Regions from separate parts of the Brenneria nigrifluens DSM 30175 genome, predicted to be linked through region 3. Evidence: predicted binding sites of a transcription regulator. Region 3 holds the regulator's gene; each other region holds the start of a gene.

Region 1 (4,424 bases), 880 kb from region 3:
CCACAGCAGGCGCCTTTCCATCGTACTTAATTGCACGCCGACGCCGTTGGCGTCGCTGAGTACGCCCGTCGCCGGCATAAACCGCAAGCCGGCGAAACAGTACATGAGCAGCGCTTTGTCATCGCGTTGCACCGCGTCGGCCGCGCGGCCCGCCCCCAGACGACGCAGAACGCTATGGATGCGCGCCACCAGTTCGCGAGGTTCAAACGGCTTGACGACATAGTCATCCGCCCCCAGATCCAACCCCCGGACACGGTCGTCCATGGCGTCGCGCGCCGTCAGAAGGATGACCGGCATATTAAAACGCCGGTGAAGCTGGCGGCACAGTTCCATACCATCCCCGTCGGGGAGCATCACGTCCAGGATGACAATATCGATCGGCTGTTGTTTTAAAATCAGCCACATCGCCGCCGCATTCTCGGCGGTGCGCACATCAAACGCATAGCGGCGCAGGTAAACAGCCAAAGGCTCGCGGATCTTGCGATGGTCGTCCACCACCAGCACTCGCGGAGTAGCAACCGTCTCGGCGGCGTTCATAAATCTCCCTGCCATACTGTTTGAATTTGGGGAAAAACGACCGCGCAAGCGTATCGCACCGCCTCAAAACAATTGTTGCCGATAAAAAAGAACATATCTCATTTGATTATATTTTTCATTATCGCCATGCTGTCCGCCGCGCCTTCAGGCCGGGAGTTTCTTTTATTATGAAAGCTTTTACCTGCTTATAGCCTCATACCGCCAAAAGCCCCCTGCCAGTCAGCATCAAATTTTTCTATCGCCGCCTGCACCGCCGGTGTGTTGATAAACTGTTCCGCCACATCAACCGGCAGCGTGACCGCCTGACATCCCGCCAGCATACATGCCAACGCCTGACGCGGGGTTTTGAAACTTGCCGCCAGTACGCCCGCGAATGGGGCATGCAACGTCAGTAGCTTTTGCAAATCGCGCACCGTCTGAACCCCGTCGCCGCCTTGCGCATCGAGCCGATTGACATAAGGCGCCACGTATCTGGCGCCCGCCAGGGCGGCGAACAGCCCCTGCGCCGCACCGTAGATGGCGGTCCCCAGCACCGGAATGCCCTCGCGGCGTAAGATTTTCATCGCCGCCAGCCCCTCTGCGGTAGCGGGAACTTTGATAATCAAATCGTCAACGTATTGCCGCATCAGCAAAGCCTCTTTAACCATATCCTCTGCCCGGTGGGCGATCACCTGAGCAAAGAGCTCCCCTTTTCCCTCCAGTACCTGATGCAACGCCGGCAACAGTTCATGCAGCGGCTTACCCGCCGCAGCGACAATGCTCGGGTTCGTCGTGACGCCGGCCAGCGGCAAGATACGCGCCAGTCGTTCAATGGCGGTGATATCCGCCGTATCGAGATAAATCTTCATAGATCTCTTCCTCCACAGAATGCGTTCAACAATCATTCCCCATTTATGTTTCATACTGAACGAAATAACTTTCAAAATGTGATCAATTTAAAATTTAAAAAACATATTTGGATATATTTTGATAGCACGTAAACAAAACAACACGCGGTTTAGTGTCTTGCGGCATCAACCAGAGGAAACAGGAGCGCTATATGATAGACGTCATCACCCATGGGGCTGAGTGGTTCATCGGCCTGTTTCAGAAAGGAGGGGAAGTTTTTGTCGGCATGGTGACCGGCATACTTCCTTTGCTGATTAGCCTGCTCGTTATTATGAATGCGCTGATCGTGTTTGTCGGTCAGGAACGCATCGAACGTCTGGCCCAACGCTGCGCGGGGAACCCGCTCTCCCGCTATATGCTGTTGCCGGTTATCGGCACATTCGTCTTTTGCAATCCCATGACGTTAAGTCTGGGCCGCTTTATGCCGGAGAAGTACAAGCCGAGCTACTACGCCGCCGCGTCTTATAGCTGTCACTCCATGAATGGCCTGTTCCCGCATATCAATCCTGGGGAGCTGTTCGTCTACCTCGGGATCGCCAGCGGCCTGACGACGCTCGGTCTGCCGCTGGGCCCGCTGGCGGTTAGCTACCTGCTGGTGGGGATGGTGAGCAACTTTTTCCGCGGCTGGGTCACGGACCTGACCACCACGTTATTTGAACGCAAAATGCGCATCCAGCTTGACCGTCAGGTTCAGCTTTAACGGGGAAAACCATTATGAGCAACGTGATTCGTATTGAAAGAGGCGAAAGCGGCTGGGGCGGTCCGCTGCTGATCGAAGCGGTGCCGGGCAAGAAAATTGTCTATATCACCGCGGGGACGCGTCCGGCAATTGTCGATCGCCTGAGCGAACTGACCGGCTGGCCGGCCGTGGATGGCTTTAAAGACGGCGAGCCGCCGGCAGAAGAGATCGGCATAGCGGTGATTGACTGCGGCGGCACGCTGCGCTGCGGGATTTATCCCAAACGCTGCATCCCGACGGTCAACATCCATTCGACCGGCCGGTCCGGCCCGCTGGCGCAGTTTATTGTGGAAGATATTTACGTATCCGGCGTGCGGGAAAAAAACATACAACGAGTGGAAACCGCGTCGGCAACGCCCGCCGCCATCCCTTCCGCGGCGGAAAAAACCGCCGTCGCCGCCGCATCCGCCGGCCTTGGCCGGGATTACGACAGCAGCAAAAAAATCACCGAACAGAGCGACGGGCTGCTGGCCAAGGTCGGTATGGGCATGGGTTCGGTGGTCGCCGTATTTTTCCAGGCCGGTCGGGAAACCATTGATACGGTATTGAAGACTATTCTGCCGTTTATGGCGTTCGTCGCGGCGCTGATCGGTATCATTATGGCCTCGGGGCTAGGCGATATGATTGCGCACAGCCTGACGCCGTTGGCAAACAGCCCGATCGGCTTGGTCACGCTGGCGTTGATTTGTTCATTCCCCCTGCTTTCTCCTTTTCTGGGGCCGGGCGCGGTGATTGCCCAGGTGATCGGGGTGCTGGTCGGCGTGCAGATCGGGCTGGGAAATATTCCTCCCGCTCTGGCGCTGCCCGCCCTGTTCGCCATAAACGCGCAGGCCGCCTGTGACTTCATCCCTGTCGGCCTGTCGCTGGCGGAAGCGAAACAGGACACCGTGCGCGTCGGAGTGCCTTCCGTACTGGTGGGCCGCTTTCTTACCGGCGCGCCGACCGTGCTGCTGGCCTGGGTAGTATCCGGTTTTATCTACCAATAACCGTTTTGGGAGTCGGTATGAACACGGTTTTTCAAACCATATTTACCCGTATTGGCGACAACGCGGCGGAGGCATTGACCGAAGACATGATGATCACCTTTCGTGAAGGGGCCCCCGAAGACATCGAATCATTCTGCTTTATCCACCAGCATGGCGATCTGCACGGCGAACTACGCGCAGGGGACACGCTGATGCTTTCGGACAGGGCCTATCCGATTACCGCGGTAGGCTCGGTTGCGACGCAGAATCTGCGTGAACTGGGTCATATCACCATCCGCTTTGACGGCGCTGCCGAAGCAGAATTTCCCGGCTCGCTGCACGTTGCAGGTAAGCCGCCGACAGATATCCAAGTCGGCGGTAAATTAACGATTTTTTCTTAAATATCAGGTGGGGAAATGCATATGAAACAGGTTGCGGTAGTCATCGGCGGCGGACAGACCCTCGGTGCGTTCCTGTGTGAAGGCCTGGCGGAAGCGGGTTATCAGGTTGCGGTCGTTGATTTAAATGCTCAACACGCCATGCAGGTAGCGGAAACGATCAATGCTCGCTACGGCGCCGAATGCGCCTGCGGCTTTGGCACTGACGCCACGGATGAAGTACAGGTTGAACGGTTGGCGCGAGCGGTTGACGCGCGATTCGGTCAGGTCAATCTTTTGGTCTATAGCGCAGGGATGGCCAAGGCGGCCCCCATTACGCAGTTCCGGCTCAACGATTTTGATTTGTCTTTACAGGTGAATCTGGTGGGATATTTCCTGTGCGCCCGCGAGTTTGCCAAGCTGATGATCCGCGACGGCATCGCCGGGCGCATTATCCAGATTAACTCCAAATCAGGGAAAGTCGGCAGTAAGCACAATTCCGGCTATAGCGCGGCCAAGTTCGGCGGGGTTGGGCTGACTCAGTCGCTGGCGCTGGATCTGGCGGAGTTCGGTATTACCGTCCACTCGCTCATGCTGGGCAATTTGCTGAAATCGCCGATGTTCCAGTCATTATTGCCGCAGTATGCCGAGAAACTGGGCATCCGGCCGGAAGAGGTGGAGCAGTACTATATTGATAAAGTGCCGCTCAAGCGGGGCTGCGACTATCAGGATGTGCTGAACACGTTACTGTACTATGCCAGTGATAAAGCCTCTTACTGTACCGGCCAGTCGATCAATATTACCGGCGGGCAGGTCATGTTCTGAATACGCTATCCCCGGCGCGATGCCGGGGAACTGGAGGTGAACGATGAGCCCGGCAGCATTATTGATTACCTTTGCGGTATGCGCATGGCTGTT
Region 2 (4,424 bases), 330 kb from region 3:
ACGCCTCGCCGCTGACGGCCACCGACAAGGTCTGCTCATCCATATTCAGCAGTAACGCATGGTAGCGATGGCACACTCGCTGTAATTCGCCGGCAAGATGCTGTGCGTCAGCCATGGTTAACCCGCCGCGTCGTCAAAACGGAAAACATCCTGACAGGCGGATTGCATGCTGTCCGCCGTGCTTTCGGTGGCGCAGTTTTTGGTCCAGCGCGCCGTGCCGGTTTCCGCATCCCATACCGGCGTCAGGACGACGCTCAACCCTTGCAGGGTGGATTGTCCGCTTAGGGTAATGACGCCCTGATTAACGCTGACCGCGCTGACGTAGCGTGAGGTTTTACTGCCGGGTATTCCCTGATTTCCCGCATTGCAGGCGGAAAACGCCGCATTCTCCAGCCCGCAAAGGTCCACGGCGGTTTTATACGACGCCATCGTTTGCAGCATATCGGTCATAGCCGCCTTTTGCAGGTATCCCTGATAGGCGGGTACGCCAATGGCGCTCAGGATGGCGACAATCGCGATGACGATCATCAACTCAACCAGCGTAAATCCCTGTTGTTTTTCCATAGTGGTTTTCCCCGTTGCGGTGCGTAGCGACAAGATAGAAAACGTGGCGGCAACTGGCGACAGGCGATGATGAAAACCGGAACAGGGCGCGGAGAAGAGTTGGTGATTTGCCGATTATGGAATGGTTTTTGCGAGCGGTTTTGCAATTTGCGTACGGCAACGAAGAGGAGAGAGGCCCGGTATTTCCCAGGCCGCCTGGAGAGTCAGATAAAGCGCATCGATAAATCCAGCGCGCGGACGTGCTTGGTCAGCGCCCCGACGGAAATATAATCCACCCCGGTTTCCGCATAATCGCGCAACGTCTCGATCGTTACGTTGCCGGAGATTTCCAGCAGGGCGCGGCCCTGGGTGATGTTCACCGCCTCGCGGATGGTTTCCAGACTGAAGTTATCCAGCATGATGATATCCGCGCCGGCGTCCAGCGCCTGTCGCAGCTCATCAAGCGATTCCACCTCCACTTCCACCGGCACGTCGCGGCGCAGTAAAAAGGCGTTCTCCACCGCCTGCCTGATGGAGCCGGCCGCGATGATATGGTTTTCCTTAATCAGGAAAGCATCGGACAGGCCGAGCCGGTGGTTATTGCCGCCGCCGCACATCACCGCATATTTCAGCGCGGTGCGCAGCCCCGGAATGGTTTTGCGGGTATCCAGTAACCGGGTGCCGGTGCCTTGCAGCACCGAGACGTAACGGCTGACTTCGCTGGCCACGCCGCACAGCGTTTGCAGGAAATTCAGCGCCGTACGCTCCCCGGTCAGCAGCTGTTTGGCCGGGCCGGCGATGTCGCACAGGGTTTGGCCGGGCGCAATGGCATCGCCATCGGCAACGCGCCAGGTAATGGATGTCGCGTCGCCGAGTTGGGCGAAAACCTCCTCAAGCCAGCGTTTGCCGCAGAAGATGCCCGCCTCGCGGGTGATTATACGGGCCGAGGCCTGGGCATCATGCGTTAACAGATGGGCGGTAATATCCTGGGCGGCATCCACCTCGCCGCCCAAATCTTCACTTAACGCCAGCCGTACGCTGGCGGGAATATCCTGCGCAATACGATTGAGCAGCTCGGTCTGGCGTTGTTCCTGACTGTAGCGACGCGTTGTCATCACAAAAAGCTCCGAAGGGGGATTCGGGTCTCTATGCTACCCGGTTTGAACGACGACATCCACCATGAGTAGTTGTGATAATTCAAGGTTTTAAGTTGTTAAAAGCTGTAGCCCACCACCAGATAATAACCCCAGCCGGTTGATTTCACTTCAAATGGCCCCTGGCCGAAGTTCAGCTCGGCGCCGTCCGCCCACTGTCCGCCGTTGTGGAAATAACGGGCGACGACGGAGTAGTGCAAGTGGTCGTAACCCAGCGACAGAATATGGCTGGAGGCGATGGAGTTGCCGGTGCGCGACCGGCCGTCCTTATTGCGCAGGTCTGAGCCGAAGTCAACGTTGGTGAAACCGATATAGGCGACGTTGCCGCCCCACAGCGTCCCTAACGGATAGGCGTATTTCACTTTGAAACGGTAGCCGTCCCATTCGTTTTCATTGCCGGCGCCATAGTTCTTCCACTGGTATTTGGCATAGATATTGGTGGAAAGCGATAAATCGGTTCCGGTATCGATATCGTTGCCCAACCCTACGTACCAGGTGCTTTGCCGTGAATCACTGCTGCGCCCGTGGTCGTAAATGATATTATTGGCGACATACCACTCTTTGAACGGACCGACGCCAAGGTCGGCGCCCGTCAGCTTATCGATGGAAAAGCGCGGTTCAATTTCCACGAACAGCGGTGAGCCATCGTCCCAGGCACCGCGGTCGTTCGAGTTTCCCACGCCGAAGAACTTCGGTACATCGATATAGCCGTAAAAATCGAACCAGTCTTTGCGGGCGAACGCCTCATATTCCAGATAGACATCGTTGTTTAGCTGAGGTCCGAAGCGGGTGTGATAACTCCCCACCACGTTGACGCTCTGATGCCACCAGTCGGAAAGATATTGCGGTTTATTCTCGTCAGCGAGAGCCGGCACGCTGTAGGACAAGGCGACCAAAGCGCCTGCGGCGAAAGCTTTTTTCATATTAATTTCCGTATAGTTGGAAAGCGCGTTGTGAAGCCAGGTATTGTGAAATAAGTTTTTGTAATACCTGAAAAAATCGATGACTATTTCACGTCGCCATTTTAAATAAAAATTGAAACAGTGCACGTTAGTTGATTCACATATTCATCAGATTGCATAAAAATGTGATCCATATCACTATTTTCTGGCGTTCTGGAGAGACGTAACGCGGCTCGCTTCTGGAGCGATTACCCTGTTTAAAGACGATTTACGACGGCGTGACAACGCGCGGGGAAACAATAAAACCTTTTTGTATCCAGCCGGTTAGGTATGGGGTTGAGAAATATGGTACTCTTTCGGCAGGCGCATTCTGGTTAAACACCGTTCCGATTAACCGCACCTTATTTCAGCCCGGCAAACGACATGATGCGAGGTTATCGCCGATGCTTTTGGAAAATGGCTGGTTATCCGAGATAAAACATATTTCCTCCCCCCATTGCGATAGTCGCCCGGACGACGAAGCCCCTTCTCTGCTGGTGATCCATAATATCAGTTTACCGCCGGGGGAATTTGGCGGCCCTTATATCGACCAACTGTTTACCGCGACGCTGGATGCCGACGCCCATCCCTATTTCGCCGATATACGCCATTTACGGGTTTCCGCGCACTGCCTTATTCGCCGGGACGGGGAAATTATTCAATATGTCTCTTTTAACCAGCGAGCCTGGCATGCCGGCGTTTCTCAATATGAAGGTCGTGAACGGTGTAACGATTTTTCCATCGGCATCGAGTTGGAAGGAACGGATACGCTACCTTTTACTACGGAACAATATTATCAGCTGGCGGCGGTAACCCGGCTGCTGCTCAGCGCTTACCCCGTAACGCCGTCGCGCATTGCCGGACACAGTAATATCGCACCGGGCCGTAAAACCGATCCTGGACCGGCCTTTGATTGGGATTTATATCACCGCCTGATACGGGAAGGCCGGATGGATAATGACGGGAGCATAAACCGATGACGCTGTTTACATTGTTGCTGGTATTGGCGTGGGAGCGTCTGTTTAAACAGGGTGAGCATTGGCAGTTGGATCACCGTCTTGAAGCGGTGTTTCGCCGCTTGCCGCCCCCTTCCTTATTGCAAACCCTGTTGCTGACATTGTGCTGCGTGGGAGTGGTATCGGTTTTGTTATGGCTGGCGGACGGTATCTTGTTCGGACTGATTCTGTTAATGCTGTGGATCGCCGTCAGCCTGATGTGTATCGGGGCGGGGGAGGTGCGTCAGCACTATCGGCGATATCTGCAGTCGGCCCGGCGCGGAGAAGTGGGCGCCAGTCAGGAAATGGCGGCGGAGCTGGCTTTGATTCAGGGCTTGCCCGTCGGGGTGGGAGAAAAAGAGCGTTTGCAGGAACTGCAGAACGCCTTGCTGTGGATTAATTTCCGCTTTTATCTGGCCCCGCTGTTCTGGTTTATCGTCGCGGGCCCTTATGGTCCCGCCGCCATGGCCGGCTATGCGTTTTTACGCGCCCGGCAGACCTGGCTGGCGCGCCACCATACGCCGCTGGCGCGCGCGCAGTCAGGGGTTGATTCGCTGTTGCATTGGCTTGACTGGATCCCGGTGCGTCTGGCCGGCGTGACTTACGCTTTGCTGGGGCATGGCGAGAAGGCGCTGCCGGCCTGGTTCGCTTCTCTGGGAGATTTCCGCAACTCGCAATATTGGGTTTTGACCCAACTGGCGCAATTTTCGCTGACGCGTGAGCCGCATATCGACCCGGTAGAAACGCCAAAGGCGGCGGTGGCGCTGGCGAAAAAAGTGACGCGAATACTG
Region 3 (4,424 bases):
TTTTCGCATTCTCAAACCAGTTGCTTTCGATCAATGCGATGCCGTTCTGACGAACGTTCAGCCCTGAACTGGTGACGCCGGAATAGAGGTTGTTGTAGGCATGCACCTGACCGCCCCGCTGCAGCGGCAGCCGGGCGTTTACGTCGCTGTAGACGTTGTGGTGATAGGTGAGGTTGCGTCCGGTATCGCTGTTGCTGGAACCGCTTAGGCCGACCTTTTTGACGCCGTGAATGTAGTTGTAGGATACGGTGACGTTGGTCGACCCTTTTTTGATATCCACGGCGGATTCAAAGGTGGTATCGCCGTCCGGCGTGCCCTCGCACTCATGGTTTTTCGCGAAGATCTCGTTATGGTCGATCCAGACGTTCGGCGAGTCGTCGATGCGGATTGCATCGCCATCCTGGGCGCCTCCGGGCATATAACCCATGCGCATATTACGCACCACGACGTTGGACGACTTGGTGATCCAGATACCGAAGTTCGTTGAGGAACCATTGCTGCCGAGGATGGTAATGCCTTTGGTAAACTCCTTGATCTCCACGCCGCGCGCCGGTTTGCTCCATTGACCGCAGATATCGGCTTCCGCCGCCTTGATTAAGTCATCTTCATTGCCGTTATAGGTGATGACGACGGGGTAGGCGCCGCCTGACACTTTTTTACCGCTTGAGTCCAGACGCGCGGCCGCGATGATATCGACAATGTCCTGCATTGAACCGGCCGTTTTATTGACGGCTCCGGAAACGTTGCCGCCGTCGGTGGTGGCATAGCCGCCGGTATCGGCCGCCATCGCGTGTTGGCAGGCAAGAAATAACAGCCCGGCGGCGGCTGAAGGCAGTAGGTATTTCATAAGGATTATCTCCTGTTGGAATATAACTTCGTTAAGGCATTTCTCGTTCCATATGCCCAGGGTAATAAGGTTGGATTTTTTCGCTGAAAATGAAAGATCGGTTTTCAGTTTTATAAAAATCCGTATCAGTGTTATCACAAAAATAAAACAATACAATACCTTCAATTCAATGCGTCTTTTCAATAATCGAAAGGAAAGGCGGGTTTTATGAAAAGGTAATTTCCAATAAAAATCATGAATTTTATATTTATCATTTAATTATCAATAAGTTATATTTTAATTGTGGTTTTTTTGTTTCCATGGGTTTCTATTTTTACCAATATATTAATATAAGGTGGATTTATCTGAAAAATCCCCCCGACATCCGTATTAATAGGGGTTTTCTTAAAATAAATAAAAATACAATTTTATTGATCTATGTTAAAACACAACTTGATAAATCATGACTGCTTTTTATGTTGGCCGATATTACAAATAATAAATGCAGCCTGTTAATAAGACTATTTATATTTCCAGTAAATAATATATTTTAATAATAAATACCCTGCTCATTAACTGGCGGGTAAATCCGAGAGCTGCGTTGATGGTGATAGAAAAAAGCGTGAAGGCCGCTTCACGCTTTTTTGTTGTAGGGTAACGGAATGGTTTAACGGGTACCGTAAACCACAATCGTTTTACCATGTGCGGAGATCAGGTTCTGGTCTTCCAGCATTTTAAGAATACGGCCCACGGTTTCGCGTGAACAGCCAACGATTTGCCCAATTTCCTGACGGGTGATTTTTATTTGCATGCCATCCGGGTGAGTCATGGCATCGGGTTGTTTTGCCAGGTTCAGTAAGGTCTGAGCAATACGGCCGGTGACGTCGAGAAACGCCAGGTTACCGACTTTCTCTGAAGTAACCTGCAGTCTGCTGGCCATCTGCGCCGACAGGCGCATCAGAATATCGGGATTTACCTGAATCAACTGCCGGAACTTTTTATAAGAAATTTCAGCAACTTCACAAGCCGCTTTCGCCCGTACCCAGGCGCTGCGCTCCTGACCTTCTTCAAACAGGCCAAGTTCGCCGATAAAATCTCCCTGATTGAGATAAGAGAGAATCATTTCTTTGCCTTCTTCATCTTTGATCAGCACTGCGACAGAGCCTTTCACGATGTAGTAAAGCGTTTCTGCTTTTTCACCCTGGTGAATCAGGGTGCTCTTCGATGGATACTTGTGGATGTGACAATGAGAAAGGAACCATTCGAGAGTCGGGTCTGTTTGCGGTTTGCCGAGAACCATTCGCTATCATCCTCTGTTGTAATTCACTGCGCAAATCACAGGGCTCAGAGTTCCCTGTACGGCGTATTACTGCTAAACATTCAAAATTCGTGTAGGAAGAATGATGTCAGGGAATATACTGGAGCCTCTATCTGGCGACATCATCATCTCCCCGGTATCTGAGTTTGTCCAGAAAAGGCAGATTCTATTTTCGTTTGTAGCACAGCTTGAAGAACCTGTCTTGTGTTGTCTCGCTTCAGCATGATGAAGCTCTGGTTATAGCGTGTTTTTGTAAAGTAAGGATATAATTTTTCAAAAAATTTTTAGCGGAGGCGGCATGCAGGCTCGAGTGAAGTGGATTGAAGGCTTAACATTTCTTGGCGAATCAGCGTCCGGTCACCAGGTGCTGATGGACGGCGATTCGGGAGACAAAGCGCCAAGCCCGATGGAAATGGTGTTGATGTCGGTCGGCGGCTGCAGTGCGATTGACGTGGTGTCGATCCTGCAGAAAGGCCGTCATGACGTTGCGGACTGTGAGGTTAAGCTGACCTCGGAGCGGAGAACGGAAGCGCCGCGTCTGTTTACCCACATTAATCTGCATTTTATCGTAACGGGCACAGGGCTGACGGAGAAAGCGGTGGAGCGGGCGGTGGCGCTCTCCGCGGAGCGCTATTGCTCGGTGGCGCTGATGCTGGGTAAAGGCGTTGAGGTCACGCACAGTCATGAAGTCCGCATAACGGGGTAATCCTCGGCGTATCGGCCGCTGATGCCGCGCCGTGTTTTGCCGCGGCGGACTACTCGATTTTTTTTCCTTCCAGCAGGCGCTGCACCAGCGGCGCCATAATCAACTCCATCGCCAGCCCCATTTTCCCGCCGGGCACCACCAGGGTGTTGATATGGGAAATAAACGATCCCTGCAGCATGGCCAGCAGATAGGGGTAGTCAATATTATCCAGCCCCTGGAAATGAATCACCACGAAGCTTTCGTCCAGCGAAGGGATCGACTTGGCGGCGAACGGGTTGGAGGTATCAACGGTGGGAACGCGCTGGAAGTTGATGTGCGTGCGTGAAAACTGCGGCGTAATGTAGGTGATGTAGTCTTCCATGGAGCGCACCACCGAATCCATCACCGCTTCGCGCGAGTGCCCGCGCTCGTTCACATCGCGAATCAGTTTCTGAATCCATTCCAGGTTGACGATGGGCACTACGCCGACCAGCAAATCGACGTGTTGCGCCACATTGTGTCTATCGGTCACCACGCCGCCATGCAGGCCTTCATAAAACAGCACGTCGGTGGGTTCCGGCATCGGTTCCCACGGCGTAAACGTGCCGGGCACCTGGTTGTAGGGGATCGCTTCATCATAGGTGTGGAGGTATTTACGGGTTTTACCGCGCCCGTGGCGGCCATATTCGGTAAATGACTGTTCCAGCAGGCTGAAATCATTGGCCTCCGGGCCGAAATAGCTGATATGACGCCCGAGATCCCGCGCCTTACGTATTTCCATATCCATTTCCGGGCGGGTATAGCGATGGAAGCTGTCTCCTTCAAGCTGGGCTGCGCGCATGTTTAACTGCTGGAAAATCTTGTGGAATGCCTGGCTGGTCGTTGTGGTTCCCGCTCCGCTGGAGCCGGTAACCGCAATAATCGGATGCTGATGTGACATAAGGCGCTTCACTCCATGATGGTGACGTTTGCTGCGGGGCTTGCCGGGAAACGTCATCAAAAAAGACAAGGTTTCAGACTGCAGAAGAGGTTTTTATCATTGTTAGCACGGTTGCCGATAGCGATGCATCCTCTTTTTTGGCTTTTGCGGCGTTCAGCGCGGGTGATACTCGCCGGCATTAAACTGGCCGCGGGGCATGATGTTGATGGTTTCATGCAGTTCCGACCACACCAGAACCACTTCGCCGGACTCCAGTTGGCGGCGCACGTCGGCGACCTTTTGCGCCAGCGTGCGCTCCTGTTCGCCGTAATCCGTGCCTTCGCGCAGCACGAAAGATTCGATGAGATTGCCCAATGTTTCAGGATCGAGTTGTTGCCAGGGAATGATCACGATATTTGTCCAGAAAAAGTATTGTACGATCAATAACGCACTGTTAGCTTCTAGCTTCAATACTGCCGGTTGACAAGCTATTGGCTACCAATAGTCAATTCATTACCAACTATACTGCAAGAATACCTGGGGTGAGGGGCACCCGTTACATGGAACTAGGTCTGTTTTTGTCGATGCTGGGTTTTCTGTGGGTGGCGGCGATCACTCCGGGGCCGAACAATATGCTATTGACCACCTCTGGCGCCAACTTCGGTTTTTATCGCTC

What was found. The regulator CRP, encoded in region 3, controls carbon source genes, mostly activating them, when cyclic AMP is high. The targets are predictions, from matches to a motif close to ATGTGANNNNNNTCACAT.
Region 1: srlA (PTS glucitol/sorbitol transporter subunit IIC) is a predicted target of CRP. The motif match lies at 1,462-1,479, and genes of this name have one in related genera.
Region 2: EH206_RS03630 (nucleoside-specific channel-forming protein Tsx) is a predicted target of CRP. The motif match lies at 2,783-2,800, and genes of this name have one in related genera.

Annotation. Positions count from the first base shown of each region.
Region 1 covers NZ_CP034036.1:4,480,129-4,484,552, forward strand. The annotation lists gene EH206_RS20995 (response regulator transcription factor) at 1-537, opposite strand, end outside; gene fsa (fructose-6-phosphate aldolase) at 723-1,385, opposite strand; gene srlA (PTS glucitol/sorbitol transporter subunit IIC) at 1,577-2,125, shown strand; gene srlE (PTS glucitol/sorbitol transporter subunit IIB) at 2,140-3,150, shown strand; gene srlB (PTS glucitol/sorbitol transporter subunit IIA) at 3,168-3,530, shown strand; gene srlD (sorbitol-6-phosphate dehydrogenase) at 3,552-4,331, shown strand; gene gutM (transcriptional regulator GutM) at 4,375-4,424, shown strand, end outside.
Region 2 covers NZ_CP034036.1:799,575-803,998, forward strand. The annotation lists gene gspE (type II secretion system protein GspE) at 1-115, opposite strand, end outside; gene ppdD (prepilin peptidase-dependent pilin) at 118-564, opposite strand; gene nadC (carboxylating nicotinate-nucleotide diphosphorylase) at 768-1,658, opposite strand; gene EH206_RS03630 (nucleoside-specific channel-forming protein Tsx) at 1,757-2,620, opposite strand; gene ampD (1,6-anhydro-N-acetylmuramyl-L-alanine amidase AmpD) at 3,043-3,618, shown strand; gene ampE (beta-lactamase regulator AmpE) at 3,615-4,424, shown strand, end outside.
Region 3 covers NZ_CP034036.1:465,961-470,384, forward strand. The annotation lists gene EH206_RS02100 (polysaccharide lyase) at 1-847, opposite strand, end outside; gene crp (cAMP-activated global transcriptional regulator CRP) at 1,494-2,126, opposite strand; gene EH206_RS02110 (OsmC family protein) at 2,443-2,850, shown strand; gene EH206_RS02115 (phosphoribulokinase) at 2,900-3,769, opposite strand; gene EH206_RS02120 (YheU family protein) at 3,923-4,159, opposite strand; gene EH206_RS02125 (LysE family translocator) at 4,309-4,424, shown strand, end outside.